DNA from 2 places in the Exiguobacterium sp. s89 genome. Region 2 is predicted to be linked to the other one. Evidence: a T-box and tRNA genes for the amino acid it is inferred to sense, from the RefSeq annotation. Region 2 holds a T-box; the other holds one or more tRNA genes.
The links. The T-box of region 2 lies ahead of ileS (isoleucine--tRNA ligase). A T-box ahead of a tRNA ligase gene usually reads a tRNA of that ligase, here a tRNA-Ile.
Positions count from the first base shown of each region.

Region 1: it encodes a tRNA-Ile, which carries the amino acid that the T-box ahead of ileS (isoleucine--tRNA ligase) is inferred to sense. The anticodon was not compared.

Region 1 covers NZ_JACSKS010000001.1:125,903-134,739, forward strand. The annotation lists gene KNO96_RS00595 (NAD(P)H-hydrate dehydratase) at 1-289, shown strand, start outside; gene KNO96_RS00600 (hypothetical protein) at 322-906, opposite strand; gene ispG (flavodoxin-dependent (E)-4-hydroxy-3-methylbut-2-enyl-diphosphate synthase) at 982-2,103, opposite strand; gene KNO96_RS00610 (methyl-accepting chemotaxis protein) at 2,316-4,016, shown strand; gene KNO96_RS00615 (hypothetical protein) at 4,031-4,489, opposite strand; gene KNO96_RS00620 (Na/Pi cotransporter family protein) at 4,669-6,312, shown strand; tRNA gene KNO96_RS00625 (tRNA-Met) at 6,420-6,493, shown strand; tRNA gene KNO96_RS00630 (tRNA-Ile) at 6,501-6,574, shown strand; gene KNO96_RS00635 (alpha-amylase) at 6,689-8,161, shown strand; gene KNO96_RS00640 (superoxide dismutase) at 8,246-8,837, shown strand, end outside.
Region 2 covers NZ_JACSKS010000001.1:742,961-751,797, forward strand. The annotation lists gene KNO96_RS03805 (uracil-xanthine permease family protein) at 1-193, opposite strand, end outside; gene pyrR (bifunctional pyr operon transcriptional regulator/uracil phosphoribosyltransferase PyrR) at 242-775, opposite strand; gene KNO96_RS03815 (RluA family pseudouridine synthase) at 976-1,887, opposite strand; gene lspA (signal peptidase II) at 1,887-2,360, opposite strand; gene ileS (isoleucine--tRNA ligase) at 2,418-5,144, opposite strand; T-box leader at 5,198-5,418, opposite strand; gene KNO96_RS03830 (DivIVA domain-containing protein) at 5,422-5,970, opposite strand; gene KNO96_RS03835 (YlmH family RNA-binding protein) at 5,990-6,760, opposite strand; gene KNO96_RS03840 (YggT family protein) at 6,764-7,033, opposite strand; gene KNO96_RS03845 (cell division protein SepF) at 7,038-7,508, opposite strand; gene KNO96_RS03850 (YggS family pyridoxal phosphate-dependent enzyme) at 7,532-8,185, opposite strand; gene KNO96_RS03855 (purine nucleoside phosphorylase YfiH/LACC1 family protein) at 8,182-8,837, opposite strand, start outside.

The DNA of each region.
Region 1 (8,837 bases), 620 kb from region 2:
GAAACAACATCGAGTTCATTTGATTTTAAAAGGCACGTATACCCTCATCGTCACACCTGATGGGAAAGGTGCCGTCAATACCGTAGAAGCGTCTGCTTTAGCGAAAGGTGGGAGTGGAGACATATTGACGGGAATCTTACTTGCGCTCTGGTCAAGAAAAGGTGAGCTTCAATCTCCTAGTGAGCAAGCTGTATTGTGGCATGCGCTCGCCGCCAAATCGATTAGTCGAACGATACACCCCGCAAGTGTACTAGCAAGCGATGTGATCGAAGAGCTCGGACGAATTTAAAAAGGCAATCCCGATTGCGTCGGGATTGTCTTTTAACGTTGCTGTAGAACGATTTGTTTCTCTATTTGTGCGACATGATGGTACGCCTCGCGCCATGTCGAAATGCGGGTCACGCCCTCTGGTAACGTCTTACGATTATAAGGGGCATCGAATAGGAGTACCGGGATTAATGTTTCTTCATGAATCGAGATTGCATTCTCATATCGATCTTCCATAAACAGTTCGAGTGACAAGTCTTTGACGACATTGATTTTATCATGGGAACCGGTCATGACCAACGAATCGAGCGGAAGGCGATGCTGTTTGATCCATTCTTCCGTAACCGGTCGCACGGCCTCACTTCTGGCAGTGACGTAATGCAGATGATGTTGTCGCTTTAGCTCCCATAACACATTAAGCACATCGGAGTGCGGAAGGGAACGGCGGTAAATCGCTTCCTCATGCCCCTCTTCAATCATAAACTTCCAAAATTCATGTTGCTCCATTGTTGTATACGTATGCAACTCGTACTCGGTCGCACGATGATAATCAATCGAATAACCGAGTGATTCATTCATATATAGGAAACAACTTTTAGGATCTGTAACGGTTCCGTCCAAATCAATGCCGATTCGCATCTCATCACTCCTCCTCACATGCCCTCTATTCTATCAAAAACCCGTACGGTTGCAACCGTACGGGAATGAGATTTGTTAATTTGATTGATTTGCGAGTTCCTGTTCTTCGCGCTCACGTTCAGCCATTTTTTCAGCGGCGATGGCATCGATTTCTTTTTTCAATTCTTCGACCATCGTCGCTTCAGGCACTTTACGGATAATCTTTCCGTGACGGAAGAGGAGACCTTCGTTACGTGCGCCAGCGATTCCGATATCGGCTTCACGAGCCTCACCCGGACCGTTTACCGCACATCCGAGAACGGCCACTTTAATATTGACGTTAATATTTTGAATGTAATCTTCTACTTCTTTTGCAATCGAAATCAAATCGATTTCAATTCGCCCACACGTTGGGCAAGAAATTAGAGTCGCGGCATTCGCTGCAAGCCCGAACGACTTGAGTACTTCTTTTGCAACTTTTACCTCTTCTACTGGATCATCTGAAAGCGAGACCCGAACAGTTGAGCCGATACCGAGTGAGAGGATAGCGCCGAGTCCGGCCGCTGATTTGAGTGAGCCAGAGAAGAGCGGGCCAGACTCTGTGATTCCGACATGGAGTGGATAGTCGAATGTCTTCGCAGCGAGCGTGTACGCTTCGAGTGCGAGATTCACGTCAGACGCTTTGAGCGAGATGATCGTGTTGTAGAATCCGAGGTCCTCGAGAATCTTGACGTGGTGCATGGCACTTTCAACCATTCCTTGGGCAGTCGGATAACCATACTTTTCAAGGAATTGTTTTTCTAATGAGCCAGCGTTGACACCAATCCGAATTGGAATCCCTTTTGCTTTTGCTGCGTTTACGACAGCTTCTACTTTCTCACGGCGACCAATGTTACCCGGGTTGATGCGAATTTTATCGACGCCACTTTCAATCGCTTTTAAGGCAAGCTTGTAATCGAAGTGAATATCGACGACGAGCGGGATGTTGATGCGGCTCTTGATTTCAGCTAATGCGTCAGCTGCACGTTCGTCTGGACATGCCACGCGAACGACTTGGCAACCAGCTTCTTCAAGACGTTTGATTTCGGCGACTGTCGCCTCGACGTCATGTGTTTTCGTTGTGGTCATAGATTGGATAATGACTTCGTTAGATCCCCCGATAATCAAGTTACCGACACGAATCGGACGTGTTAATGAACGATGCAAAATTTCTGACATATACGTAATCTCCTTCTTTTGGAAAGAATCCAATCGATTTAAGATGATAAGGTTTCTTCATTATCATAACGAAAAGAATGTGAAAAAGCATCTAGGATGCGTAACGGATGTGTGCTCTTTACAAACTATAACGTTATCTTAACATCTACTTCATAATTTTCCACCGTCTCAAGACCGATATATAGGCGAGATTATAAAAAGAGGTGGCACACGTGAAGTGGAATTTCAAACGACATCTAATCAAAAAAGCCAGAAATGAAACCAAGAAAAATAAACGTCTAAAAATGGCACACCGTCTTCAATGGACACTGATGCCAATCGTCCTTCTTATCTTCATCCTCACATTTAGTTGGTTCGCACTAAAATCTGAACAACTGTTGTCAGCGGAGATTGAGCAACGTCTCCTGCGAGAAGTCACGGTTATGCGAGAATCAATTAAGACCTCATACAGTGCCTATGTCGCTAACGAGAAACAATTGAATCGTTCACTGAAGTCTACCTATATGCAACAAGCATCGATCTTATCGGGAGATGAGATGGATGCGGCTCAATTTTTAGTGAATGAGCAGTCGGTCGTGCAATTGACAGGGAAGAAAGGAATAACGGCAGACAGTTCTATAGAAGATATCTTTGAGAATTCTAAATCGGAAGTGATAGAAACAGAGCGATTATTAATTGCTTCCGTACCGATTCCTGAACTGAAAGCAGATTACGTTCTTGTCGTCACGAAAGAATCTGTTCTCGGTTCGATGAGTGAGTTACGGAGGCATATCGTTTACATCTTATTGATTGCGATGATTGGGATGACCTTTATGTTTACACGGTTCATTCACCGTGAAGTAAAGTCATTAAGTGTTCTAGCCAATTCGTTACGTCGCGCTGTCGAGTCGCGCCGATTCGACGATGTAATGCTTGGAGCAAAGTCAAAGGAAATACATATGTTAGAAACGGAATTCAATGCGTTCATTCATCTGTGGAATCAATCGATGACAATGATGGGGAAAACTGCAATAGCATTTAATAAGAGCTTGCCAGTCTTCAAACAAGAGCTATTGAACAGTCACCATCAAGTGGAACAGTTTAGAGAAGTCGCAGCCACTGTAGAGTCTACGAGTCACTCTTATCAATGTGTGACGAGCGGGTCTTCATCTAAAATGAGAGAAGTGACACAACAAATTGAAGTGCTCGAACAACAAATTACAAGTGTGGATGAACGAGGGAATCGATTAAAATCAATTTTACATGAAGAGCTTGAAACATTCTCTGCAGTGAAAGAAGTCAGTGCCTATGTCGAGCGTCAAGTTGAGTCTATTCAGCAAAAGCTTATGGAAAGTGAAGTGAACTCTTCAAAGGCAGATGAAGCGCTAAAGAGTATCCTCTCCGTCTCGACAGCGACAAAAATGCTGTCATTAAACGCATCAATCGAGGCGGCACGAGCTGGAGAACACGGCAAAGGATTTGCTGTCGTTGCGAATGAAGTGGGCAACTTGGCCAAAATGACAAATGAGGCAACGCTTCTAGCGGTCAGTGCCATTGAAGCGCTGAACATAGAACGAACAGACTTGCTATCTGAAGTCAATGACTTCATTGGGGAGATTCACCTTCTAAAAGATGCGGTCGATCGTGTCGAGACTGGTATCGAGACGATTGATTACGAGATTAAAGTTCAGCTAGACGAGTTTCAGGAAATTACTGTTCATACCTCTAGTACAGGGGAGCGGCTCGTTCAATTGATGGAATCGAATGAGAAGTTACGAGAAATCAGTTCATTGCTTGAGCGGAAATTGAGTGATTTAAATGAAGGGGTAGATCGTTGGTCGAATGTTCAACGCTCACTACAAGATGCTGGCACGAACTTAAGAGACCAAAGTGAGGCGCTGAATCAAACACCTGAGGAATTGTCACCGACATAAACAACGTCGAGCGTTCAAGAGGACGCCCGACGTTGTTTTTTTTGTGGCACTTTCGTCAGAGGATAGATAACATACCCTAATCCAATAATCAAACCAATAACTATGAAATTTGAATTGATATGATACAACGTGACTAACAGAACAGTCGGCACAAGAGTCGTCGACACGGCATATGGCCAAGATTGACGATAGGGTAACATATTTTTTGAATAGATTTTCGTAAACAATTGGACGAATAAAGCAGTGATGGATACCCAAATCAAATAGAAAAAGAAGATTGCGAAGCCGTGTAAAAATAGCCACATCGGAATAAAAAAGTCAGGACGAATTACTAAAAAATCTAACGTAGTGATGACAAGCGTCAGAATAAAAGCTGCGCCCATATAAGCATGTAGTGGCGCAAGACGAAGTCGTAACACTTGTTTTGAAGGGACTAGACTTGAGCGGAGAAACGTGAAAATCGTGGATAACATATAAAAACTCCAATCTGTTATATTACAAAGACTCATAAATAGACAATTTTGGTACAGCGTTTTAATAAAACTTTTACATAAAACGTGTTTACATGAAGTTGCCGATGAAGGCATAATGAGTAGGGCATTAAAAACCAAGCAAATCCAACCAATTCTTAATTAAAAGGAGTACAAAAATCGTGGAATACAATTTGCAAGAAATGTTATTCATGTTTTTTGGAGGTCTAGGGATCTTCCTCTTCGGGATCAAATCGATGGGAGACGGACTCCAAAAGTCTGCAGGGAATCGCCTGCGAGACATCCTTGATAAGTATACAACGAATCCTTTCCTCGGTGTACTCGCCGGGATTATCGTTACAGTATTGATTCAATCTTCTTCAGGTACTACCGTTATTACGGTCGGGCTGGTCAGTGCTGGCTTCATGACGCTTCGTCAAGCAATTGGAGTCATCATGGGTGCAAACATCGGTACAACGGTCACGGCATTCATTATCGGATTCGATGTCGGTGAATATTCGCTTCCGATGATTGCAATCGGTGCAGTCCTGCTCTTCTTCTTTAAGAAAGAACGTTTTCAACACCTTGGACAAGTCATCTTTGGTCTTGGGGCACTTTTCTACGGTCTTGAGTTGATGGGAGACGGGATGCGTCCACTTCGTTCAAGTGAGTATTTCATCGACTTGACACAATCTATGAGTGACAATCCGTTCCTCGGAGTCATCGTCGGTACAGTATTTACTTTCATTGTACAATCATCTTCCGCAACAATTGGTATCTTACAAGAGCTATATGCTGGAGGGTCAATCGACTTAGACGCTGCACTTCCAGTATTGTTCGGTGATAACATCGGAACAACAATCACAGCGATTCTCGCATCAATCGGTGCGTCAGTTGCCGCACGACGTGCAGCAGCAGCGCACGTCATCTTCAACTTGATTGGTACGACAATCTTCATGATTTTGTTAATTCCTTTTACAAATTATATCTATTGGATTACAGACTTCTTAGCAATTGAAGACAAGATGCAAATTGCATTCGCACACGGTACGTTCAACTTTGCCAATACATTCATTCAGTTCTGGTTCATTGGTTCGATTGCTTGGCTTGTGACGAAAATGGTGCCTGGCGAAGATTCAATCGTTGACACGAAAGCGCAACACTTAGATCCAATCTTCATTCAACAGTCACCATCGATTGCCGTAGAACAAGCAAAATATGAAGTCATCCGCATGGGAGATTTCGCAAAACTTGGTCTTGATGAAGCGCGTAACTATTTGACTACAGGCGACAAAAAACACTCTGAAAAGTCAGCTCATATCGAAGAAGCGTTAAATTCGTTAAATGCCAAAATTACTGATTATCTCGTGAAATTGGCCGCAGTTGATTTGACAGAACAAGAATCACAAGAGCACAAGACACTCATGCATGCAATCAACGACATCGAACGCATTGGTGATCATGTTGAAAACATCATTGAGTTAATCGATTATAAGACAGCTACGAAAGTCACACTGTCGGCTGATGCTCAAAAAGAATTGACTGAAATGTATGACCTTACACGTGAAACGTTAGAGAAATCACTTCAAACGTTGGCGAGCAGTGATATGGTCGAGGCACGTAAAGTCATTGAAATGGAAGCGAAGCTTGATATGCTCGAGCGTCAATTCCGTAAAAACCACGTCGTCCGCTTGAACAAAGGGACTTGTGATGGACAAGCAGGTATGTTCTTCGTTGATATGCTCTCAAACCTTGAGCGAATCGGTGACCATGCGATGAATATCACAGAAATCACACTAGAAGATGCAAACGAAGTAACCGTATAAGAACTGGGCACTCCAAATGAATTTTTGGAGTGCTTTTTTCTGTTCGGTAAGGAATTTCCCTTGACACTCTAAAATATATTCAGTATATTATTACTGTATAACAACATGGCGGTGTAGCTCAGCTGGCTAGAGCGTACGGTTCATACCCGTGAGGTCGTGGGTTCGACTCCCTCCGCCGCTATTTATAAGGACCCTTAGCTCAGCTGGTTAGAGCAGACGGCTCATAACCGTCCGGTCGTAGGTTCAAGTCCTACAGGGTCCATTTTCCGACAACTTTCATTTTGTGAAAGTTGTTTTTTTGTTTTCAATCTAAAAATCGTGGGTAAATACTCGTTAGCATTTTGTTTTTTGAAAAATATGAAATGAGGCGAACAAAATGGAACGAAATCACACCATGATGCAGTTTTTTGAATGGCATGTTGAGGCAGACCAAAAACATTGGAAGCGATTAAAAGAGAGAGCAGAAGACTTAAATAAAGCTGGAATCACGGCCCTTTGGTTACCACCTGTTACGAAGGGACAAAGTGGTGAGGACACTGGTTATGGTGTTTATGACTTATACGATTTAGGAGAATTTAATCAAAAAGGGTCAATCGCCACGAAATATGGAACGAAACAAGAACTACTCGAAGCAACAGCGTATTGTCAACAAGAGTTAGGTATGCAAATTTATATGGATGTGGTCATGAACCATAAAGCAGGCGCGGATGCAACCGAGAACTTTGAAGTATTAGAAGTCGATCCGAACGACCGAACAAAAGTATTGTCAGATGAGCCGTTTGAAATTGAAGGTTGGACGAAGTTTGATTATGAAGCCCGAGACGGGAAATATTCGAATTTCAAATGGGACTACACTCATTTTAACGGAACTGATTATGATGCGGCGACTGACCGTTCTGGTATTTACTTCATCGTTGGAGAGAATAAGCGGTGGAATGATAACGTTGATGACGAATTCGGTGTTTATGATTATCTCATGTTCGCAAATATCGATTATCACCACCCAGATGTGCGTGAGGAAGTGTTGAACTGGGGTAAATGGTTCATCGAGGAAACAAAATGTGACGGATTCCGTTTGGACGCAATTAAGCATATCAACTATGATTTTGTGAAAGAGTTCAGCCAAACGATGCGAGAAGAGAAGGGGGATGAATTCTATTTAGTCGGGGAGTTTTGGAAATCAGACCTCGATGCGTGTCGAGCATTCCTTGATAACATCGATTATCACGTCGACTTGTTCGATGTTCCCCTTCATTACAATTTGCATCGCGCATCGCAAGAAGGGGCTTCATTTGATATGCGAACGATTTTTGATGACACACTCGTTCAGTCACACCCCCTTCATGCGGTGACATTCGTGGATAATCACGATTCCCAGCCTGAGGAGGCGCTTGAATCGTGGGTAGAAGAATGGTTTAAACAAATCGCTTATGGTCTCGTCTTGCTTCGTAAAGATGGATATCCTTGTGTCTTCTATGGAGATTACTACGGTATTGACGGACCACACCCGACTGATGGCATGAAACTTGCTATTAACACGCTCCTATATGCTCGTCGTGAAAAAGCTTACGGCGATCAGGACGATTACTTCGATGAGTCGAATGTCATTGGATGGGTTCGCCATGGGGCAGAAGAGATTGAACGTTCAGGATGCGCCGTTCTCATTTCAAATTCCGATGAGGCTGAAAAGAGAATGTTCGTTGGTGAAGAGCGCTCTGGAGAAACATGGGTCGATTTGACGAATACCTTAGAGGACAAAATTGAGATTGATGATGAAGGATTTGGGGTATTTAAAGTGGCGGCGGGGTCTATTTCTGTCTGGGCGTTACCTGAAGAAGATGTCGAGTGAAGCATTAGAATTGAGTAGACCGTCACATATCTGTTACATTTAAGACGAACGTTGTTCAAAACACTTTTAAGGGGGATTTTAGTAATGGCTAAATTTGAATTACCAAAACTTAATTACGCATATGATGCACTCGAACCACACATTGATGCTCGCACGATGGAAATCCACCACACAAAACATCACAACACTTACGTCACAAACGTAAACAATGCACTCGAAGGGAAAGATGTAGAGTACTCTTCACTCGAAGACTTACTCCAAAAAATCGATTCACTTCCTGCTGACATTCAAACTGCTGTCCGTAACAACGGTGGCGGTCATTGGAACCATTCATTCTTCTGGAAGCTCTTGAAGAAAAATGAGAATGGTACGCCGTCTGGAGACCTGGCTTCTGCAATCGACGAGTCGTTCGGTAGCTTTGACGCATTCAAAGATGAGTTCACAAAAGCTGCAACAACTCGCTTCGGTTCAGGCTGGGCATGGCTCGTCGTGAAAAACGGGAAACTTGAAGTGACGTCTACACCTAACCAAGACTCACCGATCATGGAAGGCGTCTCGCCAATTCTTGGCCTTGACGTTTGGGAACACGCTTACTACTTGAACTATCAAAACCGTCGTCCTGACTACATCAATGCATTCTTCCATGTCATCGACTGGGATTATGTCGCGAAATTGT
Region 2 (8,837 bases):
TGAAGCGAGTGATCGCTAGGAATGAGAGCGTGGCCACTCCGGAAGCGACGAGGGCGACCGATGTATTTAATCCTGTCAAAATCGGGACTAAAATCGTCGCTCCGAACATGGCGAAGACGTGCTGAAGGCTGAAAAGTAGCCATTGTGGAAAGTGAGCGGGACGCTCATGGATGTGTAGTACGGGTTGTTTCATATTGAATTTCTCCTTCCTGGCCTCTCTGGACCACCTTAAAGGTATGATTTATTGCTGGTTGATTGTGACTTCATCTGCCGTGTCGACTTCACTGAGTCGGACGACGACTTGCTCGGATTTGGATGTAGGAACGTTCTTCCCAATAAAATCAGGTCGAATCGGAAGTTCCCGATGTCCCCGGTCAATCAAGACCGCGAGCTGGATATAATCCGGGCGACCGTGGTCGACGAGCGCGTCCATTGCGGCACGAACCGTACGACCGGTATAAAGCACATCGTCGACGAGGACGACAGTCTTTCCATTGATGTCATGTGGCAGTTCTGTTGCTTTCACTTCCGGATCTAACGACTTTTTCGATAAGTCATCGCGATAAAGAGTGATGTCGAGATTCCCTAGTGCGACCGGTTTACCTTCAATCTCCTCGATGCGACGGGCAAGCCGATCGGCGAGTGTCTCCCCTCTCGTCTTAATCCCAACGAGAACGATATCATCGATTCCTTTGTTACGCTCGATAATTTCATGGGCGATTCGCGTCAAGGCGCGACGGATGGCTGACTCATCTAAAATAACTGATTGTTTCACGTGATTCCTCCTTTCATGCTTCATTCAAAAAAGAAGACTCCCTCGTCCGGCTGGAAAGGGAGTCTTCATCAAAAACGGCAGTCTGATGCCGGGGTTGAATTGACGTAAATGTGACCTCGGTCACAATCCTTTCGCAGCCTCTCTGGACTGGGTTTAAAGGTGTTATGCTTCCTAGACTATAAATCGGAACGGGATAGAAGTCAACGAGTTTTCTCGATTTTATCTAACTTTGCGAGTTCCGCTTTAAAGTCTTCAGGGAGTGGCGCCTCAAATTCCATCCATTGTTTTGTTCGAGGATGGTAAAAACCGAGTGTCGCCGCATGCAATGCTTGACCCCCTAAATCGATTGTACGACGCGGTCCATACTTCGGGTCTCCCGCGAGCGAATGACCGATATAGCGCATATGCACACGAATTTGGTGCGTACGACCTGTCTCAAGCTTACATTCGACGAGGGTAAAGTCTTTATAGCGTTCGAGCAAACGGAAATGTGTAACGGCTTCTTTTGCGTTCCGGTCCGTCACCGTCATACGCTGACGATCATTCGTATCGCGTCCAATCGGCGCTTCAATTGTCCCAAGTTCATGGACAAGTTCACCATGGACGAGCGCGATATATTCACGTTTGATCGTCTTGTCTTTCAATTGACTCGCAAGTGATTCATGAGCCAAATCATTTTTGGCGACCATGAGGAGTCCCGTCGTATCCTTATCAATTCGGTGTACGATTCCCGGACGCTTCACACCATTGATACCTGATAGGTCATCACAATGTCCGAGAAGGGCGTTGACGAGCGTTCCGGACGTGTGACCGGCTGCAGGGTGAACGACCATCCCTCGTGGCTTATTGACGACGATGACGTCTTCGTCTTCATATACGATATCGAGTGAAATTTGTTCAGGCAACACTTCTAGTTCTACCGCTTCCGGTATGTTCACTTCAATCTCATCGCCCAATTGGAGCTTATAGTTCGGTTTGACGGCAGTACCATTAACGAGTAATACCCCTGTCTTTATCCATTCTTGTACTTGCGAGCGTGACCACTCTCCACGGTCACTTACCCACTTATCAATCCTTGCCTTTTCATCGGCGACAAAAGTATAGGATTCCATTACGATTGTCCCCTTTCTTTGTGTAATTTTTCTTCAAATAAAATACCAATAACCATCAAAATGACACCGAACGTGAGCGCCATATCAGCCACGTTAAAAATCGGGAAGTTGTAGCCGAACGGATACGTGTCGACAAAATCGACGACTTCGCCACGAAACAAGCGATCGATAAAGTTACCGATGGCACCGGCCAACAATAATCCGACGCTATATCCAAGAAGTTGATACCCGTTCACCTCTTTGTGTAAGAAGTATACCAAACCGGCGACGACGAGAATCGTGATGATGAAGAAAAACACCATCTGTCCTTCTAACATCCCCCAAGCCGCTCCCTTATTGCGATAAGAAGTCCAATACAACAAATTCGGGATGACCTCAATTGATTGACCAATCGTCATCGTCTGTACAACGACCCATTTCGTTAGTTGGTCGAGCAAAATCAAGATGAAGGCCAATCCATAATATCGTTTCATATACGTCTCCTTTCAAGCCGTTAAGAAACCGGAGTGGGGACGCCACTCCGGTTCGTCTTAACCGATTACTGATGCACAGCGTGGGCAAAGCTCAGGATACTCTTCGTTTTGTCCAACCTCTGTCGAGTACGTCCAACAACGTGCACAAGCGGCACCATCTGCTTTCATGACTGTGATTTTTGTCGTCGCATAATCAACGTCTGCCGTCTCAGCCCACTCCACTTGTGATACTTGAAGCAGTTGGCTTACGTTGTCGATTGTATTCAACAAGCCGGCAGTCTCGGCTTTCGGTGCAAGAATCAATTTGGCTTCGAGCGGTTTCCCGATCAGCTTCTCGCCACGTGCGATTTCGATCGCTTTGAGGACATCGTCACGGAAGACGAGGAATTTCGACCATTTCTCTAACAACGTTTTCTCGTCAGTAGTCAACGCATCGACTTCTTCAAGATCAGTCAAGAAGATGCTTGCTTCTGACTTCCCAGGAACCTCTTTCCACGCCTCGTCGGCAGTATGTGGAAGGATTGGCGCCAACAGTTTTGTCAAGAGGACGACCGCATCGTACATGACCGTCTGAACGGCACGACGACGGAGATCGTCTTCACGCTCGATATACAAAATATCTTTTGTGAAGTCAAGGTAGAACGATGACAACTCGTTGACGCAGAAGTTATGAACGAGATGGTACACGGCCATGAAGTCAAATTCATCGTAGGCTTTAACAACTTTCGCCTGCAATTGCTTGAGCTTCGTTGCCATGAAACGGTCCGCTTCCGGCATATCTTCAAACGCGACACGCATCGATGGTTCAAAGCCGTTCAAGTTTCCAAGAAGGAAACGGATTGTGTTACGCATCTTCCGGTAAACTTCTGATACTTGTTTAAAGTTGTCATGTGACGCACGTACATCAGACTGATAGTCGACAGATGCGACCCAAAGACGTACGATTTCAGCACCGTACTGCTTCACGAGATCGTTCGGTGCAATGGTGTTACCAAGAGATTTCGACATTTTGCGTCCGTCCCCATCAAGAACGAAACCATGGCTCAAGACGTTACGGTACGGTGCTTTGCCTGTCGTCGCAACAGCTGTTGAGAGTGATGAGTTGAACCATCCGCGGTATTGGTCAGATCCTTCAAGGTAAAGATCTGCCGGACGACGAAGATTTTCACGTTCTTCTAACACACCGGCATGGGATGACCCTGAATCAAACCAGACGTCCATGATGTCGAGTTCTTTACGGAATTCTCCGTTCGGGCTGTTCGGATGTGTGAATCCTTCCGGAAGAAGATCTTTTGCTTCTCGCTCATACCAAACGTTTGAACCGTGTTCACGGAACAAGTTTGCGATGTGATCGATCGTCTCGTTCGTGATGATTTCCGTTCCATCTTCCGCATAGAAGATCGGGATCGGAACACCCCACGCACGCTGACGGCTGATGACCCAGTCTCCACGGTCACGAACCATGTTGTAAAGACGAGTCATTCCCCATTCCGGGACCCAGTTCACTTCTTCGACTTCACGGAGCATATCCTCTCGGAAATCTTTAATTGAAGCGAACCATTGCGGTGTCGCACGGAAGATGACCGGTTTCTTTGTACGCCAGTCATGTGGATACGAGTGTTTGATGAACTTTAAATTGAGCAAATATCCATTCTCCTCAAGTTTCATCCCGATTTGCTTATTTGCATCCTCGTAGAATAGCCCTTCGTATCCAGGTGCTTCATCCGTCATATATCCACGGTCATCTACCGGACAAAGGACATCTAATCCGTACGCTTGTCCGACGCGGTAGTCGTCTTCCCCGTGCCCAGGAGCTGTGTGAACGAGTCCTGTCGCATCCGCTGTGACGTGATCGCCAAGGACGACGAGTGACGTGCGTTCATACAACGGGTGTTGTGCCGTCATGTACTCGAAGTCACGTCCATTCCAAGAACCGCTCACTGTGTAATCTGACCATCCGAGCGCTGTCGTCACTTCTTCGACAAGCGTCTCAGCGACAATATAACCTTTTCCTTCATGTTCGATGCGCGTATACGTCAACTCATCACTCACCGCGATACCAAGGTTCGCCGGGATTGTCCAAGGTGTCGTCGTCCAGATGACAAAGTGATCGTTTGACGTCAACGTATCTTTCCCATCTACGACACGGAATGCCACGTAGATTGCTGGTGACTTTTTATCATAGTATTCAATTTCTGCCTCAGCTAGTGCCGATTCAGAAGATGGTGACCAATAGACAGGTTTTTTCCCTTTATAGATATAACCTTTTTCAGCCATCGTTCCGAACAAGCGAATCTGTGCAGCCTCATACTCAGGAAGGAGGGTGATGTATGGATTTTCAAAGTCTGCGAGAAGACCGAGACGTTTGAATTGTTCACGTTGCGAATTCACTTGCTCCATTGCATACTCCGCACACTTCTCTCGGAATTCAGCGACCGTCATCTCTTTACGGTTGACGCCTGCTTTTTGAAGGGCATTCTCGATTGGAAGTCCGTGTGTATCCCAACCTGGAATCATTGGAGACTGATATCCGTTCATCCCTTTGAAACGAACGATGATATCTTTTAATACTTTATTCATCGCGTGTCCCATGTGGATGTCGCCATTCGCGTATGGAGGTCCATCATGCAAGATGTATTGTGGTTTCCCAGCATTTTTTTCTTGCACCTTGTTATAAAGGTCCATGTCTTCCCATTCCGTTTGCATCGCTGGTTCGCGTTTTGGTAAATTCCCACGCATCGCGAATTCAGTGTTTGGCATTAATAGCGTATCTTTGTAGTTCATCGAAACTCCTCCATCAACATTTTTTAGAAAACAAAAAAAACCAACCCATCCCTGATAGGGACGAGTTGGTTGACTCGCGGTACCACCCTACTAGTCTCACCTCAAATGAGACCGCTCTCGGTAACCGATAACGAGGTCAGGCGGACACGCTTACTCAAGTTCAGCGTGACAACTCATAGGGGATACCGATTCGAGTCTTTCTCTTAGGCTCTCACCGCCCCTAAGTCGCTTCGTAGGTATGACTCGATCGACGCGTCCTACTCAACGTGTTGATCATTTATCCATGTTGTTCTTCATTCTGTGTGACTTCGTCGTCATTATACGCAAGTTCAGTTCTATCGTCAAGAACCGTCTGTACAGGCGGCTCGCCGACAATCGTTTCCCACTCCGTACTATTGAGGAGCTCCATTTGGGCATCTACGAGGACACGGAAACGTGTACGGTATAACTCAACCTTTTTGAGCATTTGAACGACTTCTCGTTCAGCAAGTTTCTCTTTTCGGGCTGCTTCTTCTTCACGGGCGTACGCCTCACGCTCTGCTTGTTTCAAAATGAGGCTCGCTTCTTTTTGAGCGTTGTTCTTCACTTCTTCCGCAGCTTCCTGTGCAACGATAATCGACTTGTTCAACGTATCTTCCATCGAGGAAAAGTAGTCAATGCGAGCTTGCATATCGTTGACAAGTTCTTCATACCGTCGATTCTCACGAATCAATAGTTCAAACTCTTTAATGATTTGATCTAAAAATTCATTGACCTCATCGATGTCGTACCCACGAAAACGGGAAGAGAATTCTTTATTATGAATATCAATCGGTGTCAACGCCATTCGACTTTCCTCCTAAAATTCAACGTATGGTGCCATACTGTATTTTAATTTTTTCACGTTTGGTCGAACCTAGAATTTCCATCAATTTGATGCGACCGTGTCCACGAACGGATAGAAGGTCGTCTGGTTCGAGAATGAAGCTCGCATCTTCAATGACTTTATGATTTACTTTGCAGTCGCCATGTTTGACGAGTGCTTGTGCTTTTTGACGGGACATGTTTAAAACCTCGCTCACAACCGTATCAAATCGTAAAGAAGAAACGATACCAAATCCTTCGACCCATTCAATTGTCGGAACGACAAGAATCTCGTCTTGCTCAACGGAGGAAATGCGAACTTTCGCTTTTCCGACACGATCCAAATTCATTTCGATGAATCCGACTGATTCACGCGTCGTCGCAAATTGTACAATCTCATCTTGAAGGACGACATCTCCAAACTTTTGACGTTTCAGCCCTGCATTGAGTAAGGTTCCCGTCACTTGTCGATGCGTCAAATCCACAAACTTTGTTGGGTATTCGATACGTCGGATTTCAATTTCAAAATCATGAGGATTCAGTTCATAGTAATCCGGAGCCAAAATAAGTCGACACCTTTCTGCGCCTTCGAATCCGCCATCACTATGCATCACAAGTTGATTACCGACAATCTGTTTGACGATTTGTTGTTCACGCGGGTCCAAAAAGTCCGTCAATTTCAACACATAACTACTCTCGACTTGTTGCACCCAGTCGAGCACTTGTTCGACGAACGCCCGTTCACTTGGTCTGTAGTGGTCATAGACGCTCATACATCACCCGAAAATCGCAGCAATTCCGGCTTGTGCCATACGAAGCACGAATAAAGCGACGATTGGAGAGATATCAAGCATGCCACCAATTGGTGGGATGATTCGACGAAACGGTGCCAAGAACGGTTCACACAAAGCCGATAAAATTTGACCAAACTTTGATTCACGTGCGTTCGGGAACCATGATAATAAGATATAGCCGATGAGAATCCAACTATAGATGCCAAGTAGATCACTCAACGTGTTGCCTAAGGCAGGAATTACATTTTCCATTCAGTTACCACCCTTTACTGTGAAGTTCATCCTCCGAGATCAAGTTTGAGATTGAGCCAGTCAATTCGACGTTGTTCGGAGTACACAGAATCGTGTTATGTCCAATCGAAGTCATCGACCCTTCCAATGCATAGACAACACCTGAAAGGAAGTTGACGACTTGACGCGATTGTTCTTTTGACATGCGTTGAAGATTGACGATGACAGCACGGTTTTCTTTTAGTTGATCACTAATGTCCTGTGCTTCAGCGAACACACGCGGTTCAGCCAATACGACTTTTGAACGTTCTTTCTTTTTCGTATTTAACGCGACGAGGTTATTCGCTGATTTTGGACGATCCTCTTGTTTCATGACCGATGTTTCAGTCGTTGAAGGAGTTGCTGTATTTGCGACGGCATACTCTTCTTCCTCATATGTGCTGTTCGGATCTTCCTCGAGTCCAAAGAAATCTTTCATTTTGTTTTTGATTGACATAACGGATTCCTCCTTAAGATATATTATTGCACAAGTACGGTACCAATACGAACAAACGATGCGCCTTCTTCAATTGCGATTGGATAATCGTTTGACATCCCCATCGACAGTTCCGTGCAAGGAGCGTGATCGTATCCTTTTGCCGTCACTTCATCACGTACATGGCGTAAACGACGGAACGTCTCACGAAGGATTGTCTCTTCTTCCGTGAACGGCGCCATTGTCATCAACCCAATGACTCGAATATGAGGATACTGTTTACAATTCTCGATGAATGGCATGACTTCCTCTATTTCAAGCCCATGTTTTGAATCTTCTCCTGACGTGTTCACTTGAACGAAACAATCAATTGTTCTGTTTGCTCGTTTATCAATCTCTGATGCGAGTGACAACCGATCTAGAGAATGAATGGCTGCGACGTGATCGATGATTTGTCTCACCTTGCGCGTCTGTAACGTACCGATAAAATGAAATCTCGCATCTTTCGGCAAGTTTTCGACTTTTTCGAGCAATGACTCCGGACGATTTTCTCCAAAATCACGAATCCCTTCTTCATAGAGGGCATTCGTCACATCCACGCCAACCGACTTCGTGACGGCGATTAACGTTGGTTCCACTCCTTGAACGTGCGCTGACATAATCGATTGAACTTGTTTTACATTATCTGAAATACTCACAATTTACGCTCCTTGACGATGACTGCTGCAAATCGGCGCTTAACCTCTCCATCACGATACGAGAAAAACGGGGCGTCTGCACCAGTCGTTAAATTCGATTGGATGACGGTTGTGTCATGCTCTTTTGCCAATACTTCATTAACAGTCTGAAGTGATAAATGGGCATGATTGCCTGACTCATCTCGTACCGCTTGGTTATAGGCAATCGGCGAAACGGATTGAACCGCATCTAGTACACGACGGTCGACCTCATAGTCGTATCCTGAAATCGACGGACCGACAAGCATTTCCACTTCTTTAGCATCAATCCCCTTGTCTTCGAATGCGCGAATCATAGACTCGACGATATTACCGACAGTTCCCTTCCACCCGGCATGGGCGATCCCAATGACTCCATAGTCTTTTGCACAGAAGAAGAGCGGCACACAATCTGCAAAGACAAGTGCTAACGGCAACGATTCTTCCGTAGTTAAGAGACCATCTGTTTGCGGAATCGCTTCATCGTATCGAAATGCACCCTTCCCACGATCCGAGGCATTCACATATCGAACGCTCGTTTCATGTACTTGATCGGTCCATACCGAGCCTTCTAAAGAAAGGTTAGCTTGTTGAAAGAAAAACTGACGATTTAGAACGACCTGGTCAATGTCAT